Regions from separate parts of the Sporomusa sp. GT1 genome, predicted to be linked through region 2. Evidence: riboswitches for the same ligand, from Rfam matches in the RefSeq annotation. Region 2 holds a riboswitch; the other holds the start of a gene.
The links. Region 2 has a riboswitch for cobalamin ahead of GT1_RS19455 (AAA family ATPase). Riboswitches for the same ligand answer to the same signal wherever they lie in the genome.
Positions count from the first base shown of each region.

Region 1: linked by a shared signal. The riboswitch ahead of GT1_RS17910 (type II secretion system protein GspD) and the one ahead of GT1_RS19455 (AAA family ATPase) in region 2 are both predicted to bind cobalamin.

Region 1 is NZ_BMBX01000023.1:6,199-12,124, reverse strand. It holds gene GT1_RS17930 (efflux RND transporter permease subunit) at 1-221, shown strand, start outside; gene GT1_RS17925 (hypothetical protein) at 210-347, opposite strand; gene GT1_RS17920 (molybdopterin-dependent oxidoreductase) at 364-2,385, shown strand; gene GT1_RS17915 (hypothetical protein) at 2,402-2,923, shown strand; cobalamin riboswitch at 3,070-3,251, shown strand; gene GT1_RS17910 (type II secretion system protein GspD) at 3,455-4,585, shown strand; gene GT1_RS17905 (hypothetical protein) at 4,643-5,047, shown strand; gene GT1_RS17900 (hypothetical protein) at 5,085-5,903, shown strand.
Region 2 is NZ_BMBX01000030.1:14,854-20,779, forward strand. It holds gene GT1_RS19440 (TonB-dependent siderophore receptor) at 1-700, shown strand, start outside; gene GT1_RS19445 (ABC transporter ATP-binding protein) at 899-1,660, shown strand; gene GT1_RS19450 (ABC transporter permease) at 1,660-2,394, shown strand; cobalamin riboswitch at 2,567-2,749, shown strand; gene GT1_RS19455 (AAA family ATPase) at 3,105-3,920, shown strand; gene GT1_RS19460 (nitrogenase component 1) at 3,907-5,208, shown strand; gene GT1_RS19465 (nitrogenase component 1) at 5,201-5,926, shown strand, end outside.

The sequences.
Region 1 (5,926 bases), on a different contig from region 2:
TGACACTGATGGGGCGGGGCATGAGCGCCTATGAAGCATTGGTGGAGGCAGGCAAAACCCGTTTAAGGCCTATCTGCATGACTACCCTGACCATGGTGGTCGGCATGCTGCCCACTGCCCTGGCTTTGAGCGAGGGTGCCGAGACCAGGGTGAGCATGGCCTGGGTGCTTATTGGCGGCTTGCTCTCATCTACCGTTTTTACCTTATTGTTATTCCGATAGTTTTCCTGTTTTTTGACCGCCATCCTGTGCGGACTTGGTTTCATTAATCGCTTGTTGTTGGATGGCAACCGTAATAATTTGTATTTTTATGGTATAATAGCCATAGAAAATCAAACCTTCAAACAACAAGGGAGAGAATTTCATGGAAATCTTGCGGTCTGTTTGTCCCTATGATTGTCCTGACACCTGCGGCTTGCTTATCTATAAAGAGGGTGAAACGGTTGTTAGAGTCCAGGGCGATCCGGAGCATTCGTTCACACGCGGGACACTTTGTCCTAAAATGGCTCATTATGAAAGAACAGTTTATTCTAAGCGGAGACTTTTAACGCCATTGCTGCGGTCCGGTCCCAAGGGCAGCGGCGCCTTCACGCCGGTTTCCTGGGAAGAAGCCATTGGCATCATTGCTGATAGATGGCAGGGAATTATTGCTCAATATGGGGCGGAGGCAATATTGCCCTACTCTTATGCCGGCACAATGGGACTTGTTCAGCGCAATGCCGGTCATCCCTTTTTCTATAGCCTGGGTGCATCCCGGCTGGAGCGGACAATCTGTTCGCCAGCCAAGGACTATGGCTGGAAAGCTGTAATGGGGCAAACTATAGCGCCACACCCCGGCGAGCTGCAAGCCAGTGATCTGATCATTTTGTGGGGTATCAGCGCTCTGGCGACAGATATTCATATTATGCATGATATACATATCGCCAAGGCCAAGGGCGCTAAAGTATGGCTGATTGATACTTATGAAACGCCTACTGCGAAAATTTCCGATCAGGTCATACTGGTTCGTCCGGGTAGCGACGGGGCTTTGGCGCTGGGCATGATGCATGTTATTGCGCGCGACAAGCTGGCAGACCAGCATTTTATCAGGCAATACGTGCAGGGGTATGAGGAACTGGCAGCTACGGTGCTGCCTCAGTATACACCGGCAGCAGTCAGCAAAATAACCGGAATTGCTGCCGGTACAATCGAGGAGCTGGCAAGACAGTATGCTGCGGCAGAGGCCCCGTTTATCAGAATGGGGAGTGGTTTATCCCGCTATGGCAACGGAGCAATGACCGTACGGATTCTTACTTGTCTGCCGGCGGTGATTGGTGCATGGCAAAAAAGCGGTGGCGGCGTATTGACCGGCACAACTACGGCAGGTGCCTTTGACACCAAATTAATCACCCGGGAAGACTTGCAGAAAGGTACGCCGCGGCTGATCAACATGAATGAATTGGGACATGCCCTGAATGAAGTAAAGGATCCTCCGGTAATGGGGCTATATGTGCACAGCTCCAATCCGGCCATAACAGCTCCTGATCAAAACCGGGTCCTGCAGGGCTTAGCCCGGGAAGAACTTTTTACCGTAGTGCATGAACGGTTCATGACCGACACGGCTAACTACGCAGATGTGGTATTACCGGCGACGACTTCCCTCGAACACAGTGATATATACCGTGCCTACGGGCATTATGTCGTACAGCGTGCTCTCAAGGTAATTGACGCGGTAGGGCAGTCAAAATCCAATTGGGAGGTATTCTGCCTCCTAGCTGCGGCGATGGGAATCAAGGAGCCGTTCTTTCAGCAGACCGAGGAAGCCCTGATTGACAGTATTCTGGCCAATCCCACTCCCTGGCTGGAGCAAACCGAAATGGAAAAACTGCGGCAAGGATATCCGGTGGACTTGCCGCTGCCTGACGATTATAAGCTGCAATTTCAAACACCGTCAGGAAAAATTGAAATAATAAATCCCAGAGAAGAGGAACCCTTGCCAAGATATCTTGAGCCTTATGGCGACAACGCAGAGTTTTGGCTGATTAATTCGCCCGATGCCCGGATATTGGATTCGTCCTTTAATGAACGGGAAGACCTGACGAAAAACAATACAATGATCCTGCAAATGAACCCGGCAGATGCCGCTAAGAAAAGCTTAAAAGACGGTCAGCTTATTGTTGTTTATAACGAACGCGGCAAAGCGGTTTTTACGCTGAAAACCAGCGCGAAAGTACCGGAATCAGTTGTTGTAACCGAAGGCGTGTGGTGGATCGAACATGCTGTAGGCGATCGGTCGGTCAATGTGCTGACTTCTCAAAGACTTACTGATAAAGGGAAGGGAAGTACTTTTTATGACGTGAAAGTAAATGTTATCGCCCACGCAGATAGTTGCGATATATGCAGGTAGATGAAAGGAGTCTTACATGACAAAACAAATACTGCTGTTCGCTTTGTGCTTGCTTCTGCTTGCGGCCGTTCCCGTGCAGGCGGAGGAGCCTCCTGCTAATTCGCCGCTGGACTGGGAGCTCAGTGTCCGGCCCAAGCCCAGCGAAGCGGAGATCGAGCGACAGCGCTGGGTGCAGGTATTCAAGAATGATATTGGCATTTTTGCCTTTGACCATACCTCGCTTAAGGTTGATGAAGCCGATAACAACCTGGTCCATGTTCTGACCAAAACCATCTTTACCGATCCGAAGCTTATCGGCAATTTACATGACAAATATCAGGAAAAACTGACAGCAGAAGACAAAGTCGCCTACAGCGAAATCTGGATGGCATTTAAGACCAGAGACAAAACCTATGCAGTTACCGCGATAAAGGTGGTCAGTGAACAGGGAACCGTGTTGGAAGAACGTCAGCAAATCGCAAAGTTCGCCCCTGTTCCCGTAAAGACCTTTGCCGACTCCATGTACGAAATTGTTAAAAATTATGTGCGGAATAATTAATACTCCCACTACCTGCCAGCGCAATACCAGGCACAGTATCGGCTCAAAGTTTCCATAAAAAGTTTGTCGAATTTAGTAGGATAAAAACTTTCGACAAAGTTATCCATTTATGATAAAATTTAGAAAACAGACAACTAAACAAAAAATAAATATTTCCAGGTACAGGTGTCCGCAAGGACATAATAGAGAAACCGGTTAAAAGCCGGTGCGGTCCCGCCACTGTAATGGGGAGCGAATCCATGATATGCCACTGAGACGATCGTCTTGGGAAGGTTTGGAGGAGCGATGAGCCTAAGCCAGGAGAACTGCCTGTACAACAATCACCGTTGACCTGCGAGAGATGGGAAGGGGATTTGGCTGCATGTTTTTTTGCATGTAGTTCCGGCTGTTTGCCGGGATCAATAAGAAGCCCCTGTCGGTTATTCGCAGGAGGCTTCTTTCTTTTTATCAACTCCTACTCCTACTAACTGAAAGTCGGTGAATCGAGTGTACCATTGCCGCCGGTATCGTACTACCTTCTTCACCTTCCTATTGCTGCTCTTTCTGTTGCCCTGGCTTGCTCAGGCCTCCCCGGCACCGCCGGCAGTCCTGCCGGATACGGCTGTTGACCGGCAGGCTGCAGTAAGCATTGGCGGTTTGCCGGAAAATGAATCCGGAACAACCCCTGGGACTACCGGCCAGGCAGGGCATGTCACCGCCTCCGGCCTGGAACCGGGCGCTGAGCCGGAGCCCGGACTGCAACTGCAGCCTGCGCCCGAACCTGAAACTGATCTTCAGGGACCGCTAGTGGTACAGCTCAACTATCTAAAGGTCGATCAGGCCAGACCGCTGCTGAGTGCCCTGGTCCCGGAAGAACAGATTAAAACCGATCCGCTGCGCAATATCCTGGTGATTATGAGCACTCCCGATATATACAGACAGGTGGAGCAACTGCTGGCAAAAATTGATACACCGCCGCCGCAGGTTATGTTTGAAGTGCAGGTACTGGAGATTAACCGCGATGATTCATCCAACCTCGGTGTTGACTGGGGAGCTAAGACCCTGCTGCCTTCCGAAAAGCTCTACGACCATTCAAATTTCTGGATTACTACCGGCAGGTACGGCGTCAATCTTCAGGGAATTATCAACCATTTAATCGAAAAGAAAAAAGGCCGGCTGCTGGCAAGCCCGCGTATCGCCACCTTGGACGGGGTAAAGGCGCAAATCCTTATCGGGGACAAGCTGGCTGTCGAAAGCTCGCAGCCTACTACCGGCAGCATGCCCATTATCTCCGTCATCTATGTTGAGGTGGGGATTAAATTAGGAGTGACCCCAACTGTAAACAAAGATGGTTTCATAACTACCCATATTCAGCCGGAAGTGAGCAACAAGACCGATACCACCAAAAACGGCAATCCCAATATCCGCACCCGCCAGGCAGATGCCACCCTCAGGGTTAAAAGCGGGGCAACCATTGTACTGGGCGGCTTAATTCAGCGCCAGGAAACCAATACTACCTTCAAGGTTCCGGTGCTGGGGCAGCTGCCGCTGGTGGGAAAGCTTTTCCACTCAACCGATAAGCAAGTTACTGAGACCGAACTGGTGATTATGCTGACCCCTAAAATCATCGGTGACGACTTCTTAGCCGCCACCGTTCAGGAATATGATTCAGGTGTGCATTAGGTTTATGTGTTTCTCACAGACGATCATAGCCTGAATATTTTGGGAGTGATACCTGTCATGAATATAGTATTAAAGGCGATTAGCCTGGGCCTGTTAATCTTGTTTTTGAACCTGCCGTTAACCCAGACTCATTCTGCCGCCACGGTGAATCAGCCTGTTTCCGGCGTTGCCTTGATGCCGCCAATGGTTCAGTTATCCGGTCATGTCACGCTCATAAATTGTTATGCGCCCTCCAATAGCTGTTATGCGGTTATTGAACTTCGCGAGCCGCCCGGAAAAGCCATTGTGGTCAGAACGTCCGAGCAAAAGCTGCAAAGCCTGCTGGAAACCGCTCTGGCGACAGGCAAGCTTATCTCTTTTGTCGGGCAAAACGTTATGATTGCGTCACCTCCCCGCGGTGGTACCTGGAATATGGAGGTATACGCCATTGACGAAATCACATTATATAACAAAACTTTGTAACCGACTCGCTGTTAGCGTTGTAGGATGCCTCATGCTTTTGCCGGCACTGTTACTTGCACAGCCGGTTTCAGCGATAGCTGCGCCGGATATTGTCAGACAGTGGGCGCCGGTCGTCTGCCAGTCCGATCACAGCGATGGTCTGGCGGCAAAGCAAAATGTATTTACTCTGGTCAATTATGACCTCGACTGGCAGCTCAACAACAATTGGTACAACCTGTACTTTTACCCGCTGGCGCATGCTATGTACTATTCTGTGGTGGAAAGCGACACCCATTATTATCTTGGCTATTATCAATACTATCCACGTCATGGCCGTGGCCATGAACATGCCATGACCGGTGTGCTGCTTGCCGTAAGGAAACTGCCGGATAACACCGGCGCTCTTGATTTGCTGGTGACCTACAGTAACGGTAAATGGAGAACACGGGATGGTGGGCGAGTGTTCCTGGCAGACGGGCACCCGGTATTACAGCTTCGCACCGGAACTCACGCCGTTGCCGCCGCCGGTAAAAACAGCCGGCTGCTGCGGAAAAAGAATATGCAGGTGCTGAGTGCGGCCGGCAGCCGCCTGGGCAGTGACCAACAGTCTGGGGCGGGATATATGGACTATGTTTTGCTTCCCCTGACAGCCTTGTGGGAGCGACGCCAGGATATCGGACAAGGCCGTGTTTTCTCCCGCTGGGGCTATTTTGACAGCTATAATGCGGTCAGGGTTTCAGCCCCCTGGGCCTGGGAGTATCGCCGGCTTAACTGGCTGATGAATCCCGGTGAACTGACCCTGTATTTTACCGGCCAGCCGGTCAAAGCCTGCAACTACCTGAACCATCCGTATCAAGCCGGTACAGGCAATAAATAAATCACTATTTTGCCAAGCGGTTA
Region 2 (5,926 bases):
TTTTTTACCGCAAATCCAGACATTATATAAAATCAATGACAATACTTCCTGGTATACCAATATTGGCAAGTCCTTTCAAATGCCGGCGCTGAACCAGTATTTTTCCAAACAAAGTACTGATTTTAACAGGTTAAAACCGCAGCAAGGCTGGAGCTACGAAACAGGGATAAAAATCATTGACAATAATCAATCGTTCAAAGCAGCTCTTTATCATATGGATATCAAGGATCAGTTTGTTTGGAAAAAGAATCCCGACAAAACCGACTATATGGCTAATGCCGGGAACTTCCGCAATACTGGTATGGAATTGGAATATGTAAAAATTCTTAATAACAACTGGAAATACAATTTGGGATTTAGTTATTCCAATCCGGAAAATAATGAAAATGGCTCCTGGGAGCAGTGTAACAGCAGAATACAGACAACCGCGGGCATAACCTACAATCAGGAAAAATGGCTGACAAATGTTAATTTCTTATTCCTGGGCGACCGGGAAGAAAGCTATTACAAAATCAACGGTAACATCAGCGATATTCCGGATCGTGTACAATTAAACGCCATGATTAGATATCAGCCGGAACGCAATCAGTCGGTGATTCTGAATTTGTACAATATCCTTGACCGTAATAACTCTGTGAACAAATATGAGAATCTGGATCTGCCTTTTAACTGGGCACTAAGCTATAACTATACCTTTTAATTTCGTGAGTAATGAGTAAGTTGCGAATAAAAGCAAAGCCACTCTGAAACCTGCTGTCAAGGGTGCAAAATTTGTGTGGTTTTTTACTCCTTTGGTTAGCGGGTCTATTATGACCCGCGTTTTTTTTCTGCTTGGGCATACATGCTTCAAAAATTTGCCATGGAGAAGATTCGAGAGTAAGGAAAGTAGTTGATGAAAATGTCTGAGAAGTTGTCAGGTTTTGATTATGCCGTTGAGTTAACAGGTCTGACTAAAATGTATGACGGACGAAAAATTGTTGATAATTTGTCGCTGACAATACTGCAAGGGAAGATATTCGGCCTGCTTGGCCCTAATGGCGCGGGTAAGTCGACGGTAATGAAGATGATTGCCGGTTTGACGCGCGCTACAAGCGGATCGGTGCGGATTTTTGGGCTTGATAGGCTGGCGGAACCGCTCGCTGCTAAAAAACTAGTCGGCTTGGTGCCGCAGGATAATAACCTGGAACGGGATTTGACGGTGGAAGAGGTTTTGCTGGTTTATGGCAGGCTTTTTGGTGTGCAGCGGCTTAAACACCGGCTGGAAGAGGTTTTGACAAAGTTTAATTTAGAGCAAAGCCGGCATATAAAGGTGGGGGTGCTGTCAGGGGGGACCGCGCGCCGGACACTGATTGCCAGGGCTCTGCTGCCTGAGCCTGAACTGCTGCTGCTGGACGAGCCAACCGTGGGACTTGATCCTGACGTCCGCCAGGAATTGTGGAGTATTGTACGCCTTTTGACCAGTGAAGGCAAAAGCATAATATTGACAACACACTATATGGAGGAAGCCGAGCAGCTCTGTGAGCAGGTGGCTATGCTGCGTTCCGGTCGTCTTGCTTTGTTGGATACGCCGGCAGGCATTAAACAGCGGACAGGCAATGGCCAGGCAAGCGGGGCGCTTGAGTCCATGTTTATTAAACTGGTTAAGGAAGGCGATGGCTGATGGGCTGGTATGCAGTATTTTGGCGGGAAATGATTATACTGTGGAAGAAAATCGGCAGAATGGGCTACGTATTTTCCACTATTGTTTTTCCCTTTATTTATCTGTTTTCTTTTGGACTGGGGTTAGGAGGCAGAGTGAATGTGGATGGCGGCTATTTACCGTTTCTGGCCAAAGGTATTATGGGTGTCACTGTGTTGTTAAACTCTTTTCAACAGACCGCATCCTCTGTGAGTACAGGACGGCTGTATTTCCGTAATTTTCAAAGTGTGGTTTTAAGTCCGGTGGCTGCCTGGGAAGTGGTTTTGGGAATTATAGCAGCAGGTTCGGTGCGGGGAATATTTTTTGGCAGCCTGGTTTTCGTCATTGCCTGGGGTGCTTTTGGGGTAGGCGGGTTAAATGTCCTGGCTGTCGCCGGCCTTATTCTGGGTTCTTGCTGCTTTGCCGCCATGGGGGTGGTTGTAGGCATGCTTGTTAAGCATCCTGACGATGTTTCGCTGATTAATAATTTTTTTATTACGCCGATGATATTTTTTGGCGGTTCGTTTTTTCCGTTGCAGAATCTACCGCCCTGGCTGGCTGTAGTTGCCCGGTTATCGCCCATTGGTACGCTTAATGCCCTGTTGCGGGCACCTGACTGGAATAGCGGGGCCGTATGGGCGGCAGGCACGCTGATAGTACTGTCTGTTTGCTTTTTTGCCTGGAGTGTGTGGCTGTACAGCCGGTATAGTGAGTAGGTCTGAGAAAAGGTTGCCCCGGAGCGGGTGAATTGTCGGTCTGACAACCACCGGGCAGTCTGCAAAGTGGGACAAGGGACCTGTCCCCTTGTCCCACGGTAGAATTCGCTTGACAAAACCTGCCAGGCAATATACTATAGTAGTAGCATAATGTATCTGCGTTTATTGAAAATTGTATATGGATGAGCCAGGTGCCCGCAAGGGCTTAATAGGGAAGACCGGTGTAATGCCGGCGCGGTCCCGCCACTGTAATGGGGAGTGAACCCAAGGTATGCCACTGGGACGAAGGTCTCGGGAAGGTTTGGGCAAGCTATGAGCCAGAGCCAGGAGAACTGCCTGTCTAAAGATCGCCGTTTTACCCACGAGTGATGGGGAGGAGATTACAGTTGCACTAGCTTATTTGGAATGTATTCCAAGTGAGTTGTGTTGCCTTGCTGAATTTACTCCTGGTCATAGACCAGGAGTTTTTATTTGGATTTATGCTGTAGAATTCTCCCGGCTGCCATGGCGACCGGGAGTTTCTTATTTAGTTGCCATTTCTTCTAACTCCTTCATGTTTTTGCGGGTCTATTATGACCCGCGCTTTTTTTTCCAGCTAAAGTGTATAACTTTTTAAAGAGCAGGATTAACAGCGGCTTCCACGCCGCCAAAAGCTTGGTGTAAGCCATGTTTTCTTTATGAATTGATAAAACAAGGAGCGGATAAGGCATATGCAAAAGAAGATTGCCTTTTACGGCAAGGGCGGCATCGGCAAGTCTACGACAGCTGCCAATGTATCGGCCGCACTGGCGGAAATGGGGCACAAGGTTTGCCAAATTGGCTGTGATCCCAAAAATGATTCCACCCGCCTTTTATTAGGGAAGGTTTGTTCACAGACGGTATTGGATATGGTTAAGCAATATGGGGAGGAAGTTAGGACCGAGGACTTGGTACATAGCGGCTTTGGCGGCGTACAGTGTATTGAGGCCGGAGGGCCCGAGCCAGGGGTAGGCTGCGCCGGACGCGGCATAATCGTGGCACTGGAAAAGCTGAAAGCCTTGCAGGCTTTGCCTGAAGATGCCATTATTCTGTACGATGTACTGGGAGATGTAGTGTGCGGCGGCTTTGCCGTACCCATACGGGAAGGCTATGCCAGCGATATTTACATTGTATCTTCCGGCGAACTCATGTCACTCTATGCGGCCAATAATATTGCCAAAGGGGTGGCCCGCTATGCTGCCCGGGGGGCGGTGCGGCTTGGCGGCATTATCGGCAATAGCCGCGGCATTGCTAATGAGCAGGCGTTGCTTGAGGAATTTGCCAAACGGCTGCATACTTCTTTAGTCGCCTATATTCCCAGGGATCGTACTGTTAATAAAGCGGAAATTCATCGTAAAACAGTCATCGAATTTGCGGCAGACTCGCCACAGGCGGCGATTTACCGTCAGTTAGCCGGTTTTATTTGTGAGAATACGGCGCTGAGTGTGCCGACCCCCATGTCCTTTGCAGAATTAGAGGAGCTGGTGCTTGACTATGGTGATGAATAAACGGGCGAAAACAGCCCGCAAACGGGGTTACAGCTGTGCGATGCCGGGCGTATGGCGCGCCGTTTCCCACAATGAAGGCGCGCTTGTTATTTACCATAGTCCTAAAGCCTGCGGGCATATCGGCCGGGAAATGGATTTGGGAATGCATTTCCGTTCACTGGCAAAGCGGCAATTTATGCCGGAGCAGTACTCGGCACCACTGATCATCAGTGGATTGGCGGAAGAGCATTCGATTTTCGGCGGGGCCGGCTTGCTCAGGGAATGTATTGAATATGCAGCCGAAAGGTACAAGCCGGCCTATATTTTGATTGCCAATTCCTGTGTGGCCGGCGTGATTGGTGATGATACGGCTGCGGTGGCAGGCGAGGCAGAGGCGGCGCTGGGCATACCGGTGATGTCTGTTCCCTGTTACGGTTACCTGGACGGCGACTATTATGCCGGGTTTTATCATGCCGGAAAAATACTGGCAGAGCGCTTTATGATTGCCCAGCCCAAGGTGGTTAATACGGTAACCCTCTTGGGTGACCGCGGCGGCCCCAATGGCATGGATGTGCAGGAAATTAAACGTTTGCTGGGCTATTTTAGCCTAAAAGTGTATTGTCATTTTCCGGCATATGCTTCACTGGAGGATATAAGACGGGTGCCGTTTACCGCCCTGACTGTACCGCTTAGCGGGACAAGACAGTCCAATCCCTGGATGTGCAAGCTGGGGCTGGAACTGGAGGAGATGCTGGGAGTGCCTGCTTTTGACGGGGATTATCCGGCAGGCTGGCAGGCGACGGTTTTATGGCTGACGAACTTAGGCCGGTTTCTCAACCGGCAGCAGCAGGCTGAAGCTGCCATTAAGCAGGAGGCAGAGCGGTTAAACCGGCATATCGCTGAGTATAGCAGCCAGTTGCAGGATAAGCGGATTGTATTGTATCTCGGACGGCCGCTGCTGTATTTTGATCCGGCCTGGGTACTGGAGTTATTTTCTTTGTATAATTTGAATTTGGCAGGCATTGTGGTGCTGGATGATGTGCTGAGCAAGGACCAGCAGCTTGATTTATATCAGGAACTGAAGCAACAAACCGGCATACCCTGCTTTTCTCAGGCAGAGGGAAAAGACATAGTTGAAACAGCAGATATTGTTGTGACCACGCATGAGTTGACTGAAGCAGCCAGGAAAAAGCAGCTCTTTCTGCCCTTGCTGCCGCTGGCCGGGGTAGGGGGCATTACTGCCCTGATGACTAAGCTGGTGCGCCTGGCGCAGCGTCATGACCGACGGGGAGGAATTATGTATGTGTAATAGTCAGTGGTCAGATGCGCGGACTTTGGTGGAAGCCTGCGCGCTCACCGGCGTAGCCGCTTTCTTTGCCGGTATTCCTGATGCTGTATTGGTGGCCAATGGCCCCATGTGGTGCTATTTTTATGCGCTGCGCTATCTGGAAAGGCAGTGTCCGGCGGTCAGTTCACAATTTTACTGCACCCAGGCCGATAATCATGCGGTTGTTTATGGTACTGAGGAATGCCTGCTGGAAACTTTGGCTATCATTCGCCAGCAGGCCCGGCCGTCGGTTGTATTGATAGAAAATAGCTGCTCTGTCAGCTTGATTGGCGATGATATCGCGGGCATTGCCAGACAGGCGGGTTTATCTTGCCCGGTGGTCTGCGTGGACAGCGGCGGACTGGCCGGCGGCTTTGCCGCAGGCTACTGCGCTGCTGCGGGAGCGTATCTGGAGCAGCTGCCGCTAAGCCGTCCGGGTGCGATACGGCCCGGTACTGTCAATCTGCTGGGTTGTACGGTTGGCTACTACAATGCCGATAATGATGTTCAGGAATTGAAACGTATGCTTAAACTGGCAGGCTATGAAGTGCTGGCTTGTCCGGGAGCAGGCAGCAGCACCCAGGTTATAAGCGGCATGACCAGCGCGTCGCTCAACATTGTTGTCCATGAGGAATTGGGTCTTGACCTGGCCAAACAGCTTAATGAGCAGTATGGTATGCCTTATGTATCTTTGCCGCCG